2 regions of the Kitasatospora sp. NPDC057936 genome follow, and region 1 is predicted to be linked to the other one. Evidence: riboswitches for the same ligand, from Rfam matches in the RefSeq annotation. Region 1 holds a riboswitch; the other holds the start of a gene.
The links. Region 1 has a riboswitch for cyclic di-AMP ahead of ACFVU9_RS42230 (M23 family metallopeptidase). Riboswitches for the same ligand answer to the same signal wherever they lie in the genome.
Positions count from the first base shown of each region.

Region 2: linked by a shared signal. The riboswitch ahead of ACFVU9_RS05360 (hypothetical protein) and the one ahead of ACFVU9_RS42230 (M23 family metallopeptidase) in region 1 are both predicted to bind cyclic di-AMP.

Region 1 is NZ_JBHVPD010000140.1:2,149-7,224, forward strand. It holds gene ACFVU9_RS42215 (TetR/AcrR family transcriptional regulator) at 1-44, opposite strand, end outside; gene ACFVU9_RS42220 (alpha/beta fold hydrolase) at 83-910, opposite strand; gene ACFVU9_RS42225 (YiaA/YiaB family inner membrane protein) at 1,053-1,343, opposite strand; cyclic di-AMP (ydaO/yuaA leader) riboswitch at 1,596-1,754, shown strand; gene ACFVU9_RS42230 (M23 family metallopeptidase) at 1,767-2,600, shown strand; gene ACFVU9_RS42235 (hypothetical protein) at 2,658-3,623, opposite strand; gene ACFVU9_RS42240 (GNAT family N-acetyltransferase) at 3,666-4,322, shown strand; gene ACFVU9_RS42245 (sensor domain-containing protein) at 4,423-5,076, shown strand, end outside.
Region 2 is NZ_JBHVPD010000006.1:102,165-107,240, reverse strand. It holds gene ACFVU9_RS05370 (IclR family transcriptional regulator) at 1-774, shown strand, start outside; gene ACFVU9_RS05365 (hypothetical protein) at 959-1,543, shown strand; gene ACFVU9_RS05360 (hypothetical protein) at 1,566-2,861, opposite strand; cyclic di-AMP (ydaO/yuaA leader) riboswitch at 2,863-3,035, opposite strand; gene ACFVU9_RS05355 (MoaF N-terminal domain-containing protein) at 3,527-3,856, shown strand; gene ACFVU9_RS05350 (alpha/beta hydrolase) at 3,976-5,076, opposite strand, start outside.

The sequences.
Region 1 (5,076 bases):
GCGTGGTCGACGACCTGCTCGGGCGTCAGTCCGACTCGGGGCATGGCTCGGTCTCTCTGTGTCGTGATCCGGGGGAGGAGGCTCAGGCGATCTCGGTGAGGAAGGGCAGCAGGGCACCGGCGACGGCCTGCGGGTTGTCGGCCATCGGGTAGTGCCCCGAGCCGTCGATCATCACCTTCCGGGCGCCGAGCGCCGCGGCCTGCCGGTCGGCGACGACCTCCGGCTTCGGGAAGTCGGGGTCCTTGGCGCCCATGAGGACGAGCGCCGGGCACCGCACGGCGGCGGTCCAGCCGACGGGCGAGGAGTCGCCGCGGACGTGTCCGCGGGTGGCGGTCCTGCGGCCGGGGGTGCGCAGCGAGTCGACGAGCCCGGCCACGTACGCGTCGAAGTCGGCCGGCTTGGCGCCCGGGTAGGCGAGCTTGCGGTGGTAGAAGCCCCAGAACGCGGGCCAGTGGATGACGACGGTCCCCATGGCGTGGACGACGCCGCGCATGAGGGCGTTCTGCGGGAGGTTCTCGATGAAGGCGTCGATCAGGACGATCCCGGCGACCCGCTCGGGCGCGTCCCCGGCGACCTTGACGACGGTCGCCCCGGTGTAGGAGCTGCCGGCCAGGACGGCCCGCTCGATGCCGAGGTGGTCGAGCAGGGCGAGGACGTCGGCGGCGATGGCGCCCGGCGCGTAGTCGTCCCAGGCGATCGAGGACTCGCCGAAGCCGCGCAGGTCCATGGTGATGACGCGGTGGCCGGCGGCGGCGAGAAGCGGGACGAGGTGCCGGTACGAGCGGCGGCTGTCGAGCATCCCGGGGAGGAGGACGACGGGGGTGCCGTCGCCCTTCCGGGTGTCGTCGAAGGCGATCCGGCCGCCGGGAACGTCGAGGTACTGGGTGTCCGGGGTGGTGGTGCCGTTCATGGTGGGCCTCCTCGGTCCGCTGCTGCGGTGGCATCGGCGGTGCTGCCGATAGCCATAAAGCTAAGGCTAATAGCCTTAGCCGTCAAGCTATCGGCCCGCCCGATGTGAGGAGGCCGTCCGCGCCGACCGGCACCCTGCCCCCTCACGTCCCTTCGACCTTGAACGGGTCGTGCTCGCTGAGCAGCTTCTCCAGCCGGGCCTGGTCCACCCGGGTGACGATCTCGTTCGTCTCCTGCTTGTCCCGGATGACCTTGGCGAGCGTGAAGGAGGAGGTGACGGTGTAGAGCAGGCCGATCCCGAGGAAGGCCCGGGTCCAGGCCCCGACCGGCAGGTAGGCGATCCCGAGGGCGAGGGCGGTGCCCGACAGGGCGAAGGAGAGCACGGCCTGGAGGTAGTACGCGGCCGTGGTGCGTGACTGCATCGGTGCGTTCATGGCGCCAGGATGGCGGCGGTCCGGCCGCCGCACATGAGTAGGAGTACTCAGACGGGCCTGGTCGGGCCGTCGTTCGGTGATGCCCAATCACGTTAAGTAGTGCCAGGGGTGGGTAAGAGCCGCAAATCAGTCATAGGGCGCAAGGCACCCGCCCGGTTGTCGGCCGTCCCGGGCGGATGGCTTGGAATCAGGGCGCCCTAGGATTAACGTTTGATAACGCAGCGCGGTCGAAACGCCGTACCCAGACGGCACCGTGCGCCGTCGCCTAATCCCGCCGGCCGGCCTCCGGGCAGGTCAGGGAGCCGGGGAACCACGTTCCTTGGGGTGAATCGGCGGGGCCCCGGCCCGGCCGTAGGAGACCTTCCTGCTCCGAACCCGTCAGCTAACCCGGTAGGCGCGAAGGAAGGAAAGGAGCACGCCTCCGTGGCGTCGACGCACACCCCGGCACAGCCCGCCGGCCCTGCCGCCGGTACCCAGCTCCTCGACCACCCCCGTCCGGCCGGGGACGAGTTCCCGGCCCCGGAGGCCGAGGCCAACCGCCACCGGATGCCGCGTCAGACCCGCGGAGCCTCCCCGCTGCTCGGCGTCACCGCCGTCGCCGCCACCCTGGGCGCCACCGGCTTCGCCTCCGCGACCCCGGCCGCCGCGCCCGCCGTCGAGTCCCCGGACGAGGCCCCGGTCGCGCTCGCCGCAGACCCCGGCCTCGCGCTCGCCGCCCGCATCCAGCAGCAGGCCGACGGCCAGCGCACCGTCGCCGAGGAGAGCGCCCGCGTGCAGGCCGCGCAGGAGGCCCAGGCCAAGGCCGCCGCCAAGGAGGCCGAGGCGAAGAAGGCCGCCGACGACGCCGAGAAGGCCAAGGCCGCCGCCCTCACGCTGCCGGTGCGCGACTACAACCTGAGCGCCCACTACGGTCAGAGCGCCCGCTACTGGGCGCACCTGCACACCGGCCTGGACTTCGCCGCCGACACCGGCACCGCCGTGTTCGCGGTCGGCCAGGGCACGATCACCTCGGCCGGCTGGTCCGGCGCGTACGGCTACCGCATCGTCGAGACCCTGCCCGACGGCACCGAGATCTGGTACTGCCACCTCTCCTCGATCATCAAGGGCAGCGGCACGGTGACCTCCGGCCAGCAGATCGGCAAGGTCGGCGCCACCGGCAACGTCACCGGCCCCCACCTGCACCTGGAGGTCCGCCCGGGCGGCGGCGCCCCGGTCGACCCGGAGACCTGGCTCCAGCAGCGCGGCCTGAACCCCTAGCCACCGCGCAACGCAAACAGGGAAGGCCCCGACCGTCACCGGCCGGGGCCTTCCGCATCAGTCCTGTTCCGACGGTTCCGGCGGCTCCGACGATTCCGGCGACTCCAGCGATTCCGACGGCTCCGACGGCTCCGGCGATTCCGACGGCTCCGACGCCTGCGGCAGCTGCGCCAGGTACGCCTCGATCTCCGCCGGCCCCGGCTCCGGCGCGAGCTCCGGGAACTCCTCGACCAGCAGCCGCGGCAGCCCCGGCACCGTCCAATCGCCGCACAGCGCGAGCGCCGCCTCCACCGCCGCGTCCTCGAACTGCCCGAAGTCCCCGGCCAGTTCGTCCGGCATCGGGCGCCCCAGCGCGTTCAGCTCGGCGAGGTTGCGGTAGCTGCGCCGCATCAGGCCCTGCTCCAGCAGCCGCCGCGCACCGTCCGTGGCCATGCCGACCGACAGCACCCGGCCCGGGCCCCAGCCCTGCTCGTCCGGCTCGTCCAGCCACCCGGCCTCGGCCAGCGCGGCGAACGCGTCCAGCCGGTCCTCCTCGGCCAGTTCGAGGAACCCGGCGAGCCAGTCCCGCACCGCGGCCCCGTCCGTGACGTCCACCCCGTGCGCGCGCAGCAGCACCGCGTACAGCCGGGGCCACGTCACCAGGTCGGCCCGGCGCAGCAGCCCGGCCGCGACCTCGCCCTGCCACTCGGCCTCGGCGTGCAGCCGCTCCTGCCGCTTGGCGTTGAGCCGCTTCGCCGCCCGCTGGTGGTCGACCAGCAGCCGGACGGCCTCGCCGTACGCGAACGGGTCCTCGTCGGGGGCGGGCTGGACGTACAGGTGGAGCCGCTCGTACAGCAGGTGTTCCACGGCGTCCGAGGTCAGTTCGGGCCAGCCGTCGCGCATCCTGCCCTCGCCCAGCTCCAGCAGCGCCAGCACCGTGCGCAGCGGCGCCTCGGCCACCGGGGTGCGGCCCTCCGCCGCCGCCCAGGCGAGCAGGTCGGCGGCCCTGGTGCGCGGGGCGAGCCGCAGGTCTTCGTCGTTCATAGCTCGAACGGTAACCGCTGGTCGGGGGTAGGGTCGGCAGCCATGGTCCCCGTACGTCTCACCGGCCCCCGGCTGGCCATCCGCGAGTACCACCACACCCCGGAGGAACTGGACGCGCTGCACGCGCTCTTCGGCGACCCGGAGGTCACGCGGTACCTCCCGTTCGAGCCGCGCGACCGCGAGGCCTGCGCGGACCAGCTCGCCCTCTACCTGGAGGGGGCGATGGAGGAGGAACGCGAGACCTACCGCCTGGCCGTCACCCTCCACGGCGCCGATGCCGAACCCCAAGCCGAAGCCGACGCCGCACCCCGAGCCGACGCTCGAGCGCGGGCCGACGCCGGAGCCGACGACCCGGCGGACGCCGCGCCGATCGGCCAGGCCGCCCTCACCCTCGGCCCGTACCGGTCGGCCGAGCTCGGGTACGTGCTGCGCCGGGACGCGTGGGGGCACGGCTACGGGAGCGAGACCGCCCGGCTGCTGTGCGTCCTCGCCTTCGACCACCTCGGCCTGCACCGGCTGGCCGCCTCCGTGGACGTCGACAACGCGGTCTCCGTCCGGGTGCTCGGGAAGCTCGGCTTCCAGCGGGAGGGCCGGGTCCGGCACGACGTCCTCAAGGGCGGCGTCTGGTCCGACTCGTACCTGTACTCGCTCCTCGCCGACGAGTGGCGGGGGAGCGGAACGGCGGGTACGGGGGGTTAACCCCACCCCGGATCCGCCAGGCCTCCGGATGCCGCCGGACCACCCCGCCCCACAAGAATGGAACCGTCAGCAGGGGAACGAGACGGGCAGGGGCCGGGACATGAGCAGCTTCACCACACACGACCGCGACTGGGACGTCCTGGACGGCCACGACGGCCGCACCGGCGAGCGCACCGACGACAGCCGCCCCGCCCGGGCCCGCCGCACCGAGGAACCGCCGCCGTTCTGGCGGGCGCCGTTCTCCGCGCACTACTACCGCGAGGTCGGCTACGCCCTCACCGGGCTGCCGGTCGGGCTCGTGGGCTTCGCCGTCGCCGTCATCCTCTTCTCGTTCGGCGTCGGCACTTTCGTGACCGCCCTCGGACTGCCCGTCCTGGCCGGGCTGACGGTCGCGGCCCGCGGCTTCGGCCGGCTGGAGCGCTCCCGGGCCCGCGGCATGCTCGGCCTGGACGTGCCAGGACCGGCGCCGGTGCGCCAGAGCCGGCCCGGCACGTGGGGCGCGATCACCGCGCGGCTGGCGGACGCGGCCGGGTGGAAGGGCGTGCTGTACCAGGTGGTCATGTTCCCGTGGGCGGTGTTCAGCTTCGCGATGACGCTGGTGTTCCTGCTGGTCGGCTGGACGATGGCGCTCTACCCGCTCTACCACTGGGTCTTCCCGACCTTCACCTCGTGGCGGGGCTACAAGGTGTTCGACTACACGGACGGCAAGGGCGTCGAGCACGTCTACTTCGTCGAGGGCGCCGGGCAGATCGCC
Region 2 (5,076 bases), on a different contig from region 1:
TCGACGACGGGCGCCGACCGCGCGAGCGGCGGCGTGCAGTCCGTCGAACGCGCCTTCCAGCTCCTGGAGGCGCTGGCCGACTCCGGCGGCGTGGCGACGCTCAGCGAGCTCTCCACCACCTCCGGCCTGCCGATGCCGACCATCCACCGCCTGGTACGTACCCTCGTGCAGCAGGGTTACGTCCGCCAGGACACCGCCCGCCGCTACACCCTCGGCCCCCGGCTGATCCGGCTCGGCGAGACCGCCGGGCGCCTGCTCGGCAGCTGGGCCCGCCCCTACCTGGCCGAGCTGATGGAGGCCACCGGCGAGACCGCGAACCTCGCGGTCCTGGAGGGCGGCGAAGTGGTCTACGTCGGGCAGGTGCAGTCGCGCCGCTCGATGCGGATGTTCACCGAGGTCGGCCGGCGGGTGCAGCCGCACTGCACCGGCGTCGGCAAGGCGCTGCTCGCCCAGCTCCCCGAGGAGGAGGCCCGCGCCATACTCGGCCCCAACACGCTGCCCGCGCACACCGAGTACACCGTCACCGACCCGCAGGAGCTGCTGCACCAGCTCGCCGAGGCGCGCGAGCGCGGGTACGTCGTCGACGACCAGGAGCAGGAGATCGGGGTGCGCTGCATCGCGCTCGCCGTCCCGGGCGCGCCGACGCCGACGGCGCTGTCGGTCTCCGGCCCCGAGGCCCGCATCCGGGCGCTGGAGCAGCAGGACGGCGCGGCCTCGCTCGTCCCGGTGATGCACAAGATCGCGGCCCGGCTCGGACAGGTCCTCGCACCCTGATGGGTGGTCAGTTGAGGTGTCATGCGCAGGAAGTCGGACTGGTCGACTTCCTGCGCACGCGTTCCTCCGTTCGAGCGGACGGAGGGCGGGGCGCGGCGACGGCCGCCCGCCGCTCGGCCACCCTGGTGCGGACGCGGCCCGCGACAGCGCAGGCGGCCCGAGCACGAGGGCATGGTGAACGGCGATGGAGCGCAGGCGCAAGAGGCTTCGCGGCAGGACGGGGAACGCGGCACGGAGCGGGACGTGGCTGACGGTGGCCGTGGCGGCGGGCTGCGCGGTGGCGACGCTGACCGCCGACCCGTCGTGGGCCGGGCAGCGGCCCGACCCCCGTCCGGCAGTGCAGCTCGCGCCGGCGAGCCGGGCCGCGGCGCTGTCCGACTCCGACCTGGAGGTCGTCCGGCTCGACCCCAGCCCCGCGCCGCCCGGCGGCACCACGACCGTGCACGCCTTCGTCGCCAACCTCGGCCCGGACACCACCGCCTCGCCCTTCACCGTGATCGTCACCCTGCCGGAGGAGGTGACGGCGGTGGGCCCGTACTTCCCCGAGAACTGCGAGGCGTTCCTGGGCCGCGAGGTGCGCTGCACCTTCGGCCCCGGCCTGCCCGAGGGACGCAGCGCGACCGCGCTCGTCACGGTGCGGATCTCCCCCATGGCGCATACGGGCCTGCTGACCGGCGGGAAGGTCACGGTGATCAGCCCGGACGACCGGCACCCGCGCAACAACCGGCAGCCGTTCGACATCAGGGTCGTCGAGACGGCTGCCGGCTGATGGCTACCGTGTGCCGGTGCGGTTACCGGTAGACGCGGACGTAGTCGGCGGCGAAGGTGATCGGGGCGGTCCCCTGCGGCGCGGGGTGGTACTGCCCCGCGCACACCGACAGGTTGAGGATCAGGTACGCCGAGAAGTTCGCGCCGACGCCCTTGCCGTCCGAGAACACCTTCACGCCGTTGACGTACCAGTCCACCGAGGTGGCGCCGTAGTACGTGCCGATGGTCACCCACTGGTCCTTCGCGACGGCGCTCGCGTTGGTGTAGTAGTCGAAGTTGCCCGGGTTGACGTGGTTGGTCAGCTCCAGGAGGTTCGGGTTGTCGGGGTGGTACTCGAAGGAGTCGACCTCCCCGTTGCCATTCTTCCAGGTCCACAGGGCCGGCCAGGCGCCGGAGCCGGCCGGCAGCTTGACCCGGGTCTCGGCGTAGTCGCCGGTCTTGACCTGGAAGCCCTCGCTGGAGCCCTCGGTGGTGAGGAAGCCGGTGTTCCAGGACTGCTTGCCGTTCTCCAGCGTGTTGCTGCCGGGGGTGGCGGTGAAGGTGGCGACGCCGTTGGCCACGCTGACGTTGTTCGGGTCCAGCCAGTCGAGCTTGTTGTCGTCCGGGTTGTGGTTGCCGTACTTGTACGCGGTGCTCTTGTCGCCGACCCAGCGCTGGCCCCAGTTGATCGGGCCGTTGAACTCGTCGGACCAGGTCAGCGACTTGCCGGCGATCGGGGAGGACGGCGCCGGGGTGCTCGGGGTGGCGGTGGCGCTCGGGGTCTGGGTGGGCGTCTGGGTGGGTGCCTGGGTGGGCGTGGGGGTGGGGGTGGGGGTGGCCGACGGGGTGGCCGACGGGGTGGTGGTCGGGGCTGGGGTGCTGGAGACGACGAGCTGCTGCGACGGCAGGTTGTGCCAGGCGCCGCCGAAGTCCTGCCAGAACCCGAACTGGGTGTAGGTGCCGGCCGGCAGGGCGCGCGCGCCACTGGTGAAGGTGTAGCTCCACGGGCAGATCGGCACATTGCTGGCGTTGCCGGGGAAGTCGAGGTTGTTGCCGGCCGCGTCGCGCACGCCGACACCGACGGTCTTGGCGGTGAAGCAGGACGAGGAGTGGACGGTGAGGGTCGCGGTGGCGGCCCGGCCGGCGACCATCGTGGCCGGGGCGAGCCGGTCCTGGGTGACGGTCGGACCGGTGGCGGCCTGGGCGCCGGGCGCGGACTGGAGGCCGAACAGGCCGGCGCCGGTGATGGCGAGCGCGCCGGTGGCGGCGAGGGCGGCGGTGCGGCCGCGGTGGGACGGGCGGGCGTGGCGGGGCGCGGGGCGCCGGGCAGGCTTGTGCATGGGGTGTCCTCTGCGACGCCTGCGAGGTGAGCTGTCGGGTTCGGACTGAGAGGTCGCCCGGCCGCCGGTGGGAACGGCTTCACCCCAAGCCGCGGCCGGCACGCGCGAGGGCGTGCCGGGTCGTGGCGCTGACCTTGGTTCCCCCGCTCCCGTCCGCTGTGGTGCTCGGTTGCCCGCCGTCGGGTGGACGGGACTCGGCGTCCCGGCGGCGGGGTCCGCGAGGGCGGACGCCGTTGCAGGCTAGGCAGTCGGTCCGTGAACGGACAACTCGTCTCGGCCGGTTGTCGCGCAGCTCACAGTCGTGTCGATCAACTACGGTGCGGAGTGGATCAGTTGGCCGGTGTCCCGGCGGGCCGTTGATGTTCGGGCGGGCCGGGCGCCGATCCGGACCCCGGCGTCCGGCGCCCCGGCGGGTTCGAGGCGGTCGCGCCCGCCGAGCAGCCGGGTGCCGCCGACCGTCGCGGTGCCGGTGTCGGTGTCGGTGTCGGTGTCACCTGTTGGTCGGCGGTGCCCTGGCGGGCCCTGCGTGGTGACGGTGACGGGGGTGCGTCTTCACTGGCAGTGGCGTGCGAGCTCGCCCGATCGGATAAATTGGAGGTCCGACATCCACCGTCGTGCACAAGAGCACCGCGCCCCCTCCCGCAGAGACGAGGAACCGCCGCACCATGACCGCGCCCCTGCCCGCCTTCGCCGGCCGCACCTACCTCTTCCGGGCCGACAACGGCGCGGCCTTCCGCAACGCCTACTCGGCCGACGGCAAGCGGCTGCGCTGGGAGGGCCTCGGCGAGTCGGCGGGCCAGTGGGAGGACGTGGCGCTCCACGTCGCCGAGGTCGCGCCCGAGGTGTACTTCGTCAGCTGGACGGAGCAGAGCGGCATCACCGTCAGCCACGTGATGGACCTGGTCCGGCTGACGGTGCGCGCGTTCTGGACTTTCGAGGGCGAGGGCGGCCGGGTCGGCGAGCTCCACACGGGGACGCTGGAGCGGGTGGCCTGAGGCCGGCCGGTCCGCGAGGCCGGCGACCGTCGGGCTGCGGAAGCCGGCCGGCTGCAGCGAGTCAGGCCGCGGGGACCGTCCGGCTGCGGGGCCCGGCCGTCAGCCTACGAAGGCCGGCTTCAGGCTACGGGGGCCGGCTGGCCCGGCTGATTCGGGACCTTGAGGTGCTCGGACAGCCACTCCAGCGAGGACGGCAGCAGCTTGCTCCACGTCTCGAAGTTGTGGCCGCCGGTCTCCAGCATGCTGTACGAGACCTTCATCGGGCCGGGGCTCTGCACCGCGTCGATGAACGCCTCGGTGTCGTGCTTGTAGTCGCCGTCGCCCTGCTTCGTGCCCGCCAGCAGGACGGCCGCCTTGGGCTGCGGCAGGTTCTTGAGCCGCCACATCAGGTCGGCCTCGTCCCGGCGCTGCCGGCTGCCGCCGAAGAGGTCGCCGGTGGTCGGGTCCTCGGCGGCACGGTAGTAGCCGGAGAGGGAGACGGCGGTCGGGAAGACCTCCGGGTGGCGCATGGCGAGCTTGACCGCGCAGTAGCCGCCGGTGGAGTTGCCCATGAAGGCCCACGCCTGCGGGTCGGCGGAGACCCGGAAGCTCGCCTGGATCGCCGAGGGGACGTCCTTGGTGAAGTACGTGTCGGACTGCGCGCCGCCGGGGATGTCCTCGCACTCGGTGTCCTGCGGGAGGGCGGGCGAGGGACGCATGAGGACCATGACGGTCGGCTGCATCTTCCCCTCCTGGAGCAGCTTGAGCGCCGCGCCCGGGTAGTTGAACCGCGTGATCAGGTTCTCGGCTTGCCCGGGGAAACCGGTGCTGACGATCACGGCCGGGAACTGGCGCTGCGCGTACTCGGGCTGGAAGTACTGCGGCGGCAGGTAGACGTAGCCCTCCGTGGACAGCCGGGTGAGCTTGCCGTCGATCCGGACCTTGCGGATCTCGCCGGACTTGGCAGGCTCGCGGCCCATCGCGCCGCCGCCCTGGACGGAGGCGTGGCCGATCGTCTCCACGAGCAGGCGGCCGGAGGCGTCCGCCTTGTTGTGGATCACCACCGGGCCGTTGTCACCGCCGGTGCCGAGCAGGTCGTCCCAGCTGCTGTAGAAGGAGAAGTAGTTGTTGGCGACGAGGCCGAGCGCGGCGAGCACGGTGAACTGGGTGGCGAGCAGCGTGCCGATCCGGCCGAGCACCGCCTGCCAGGTCTTCCTCGCGAGTCTGGGCCACAGCCAGAC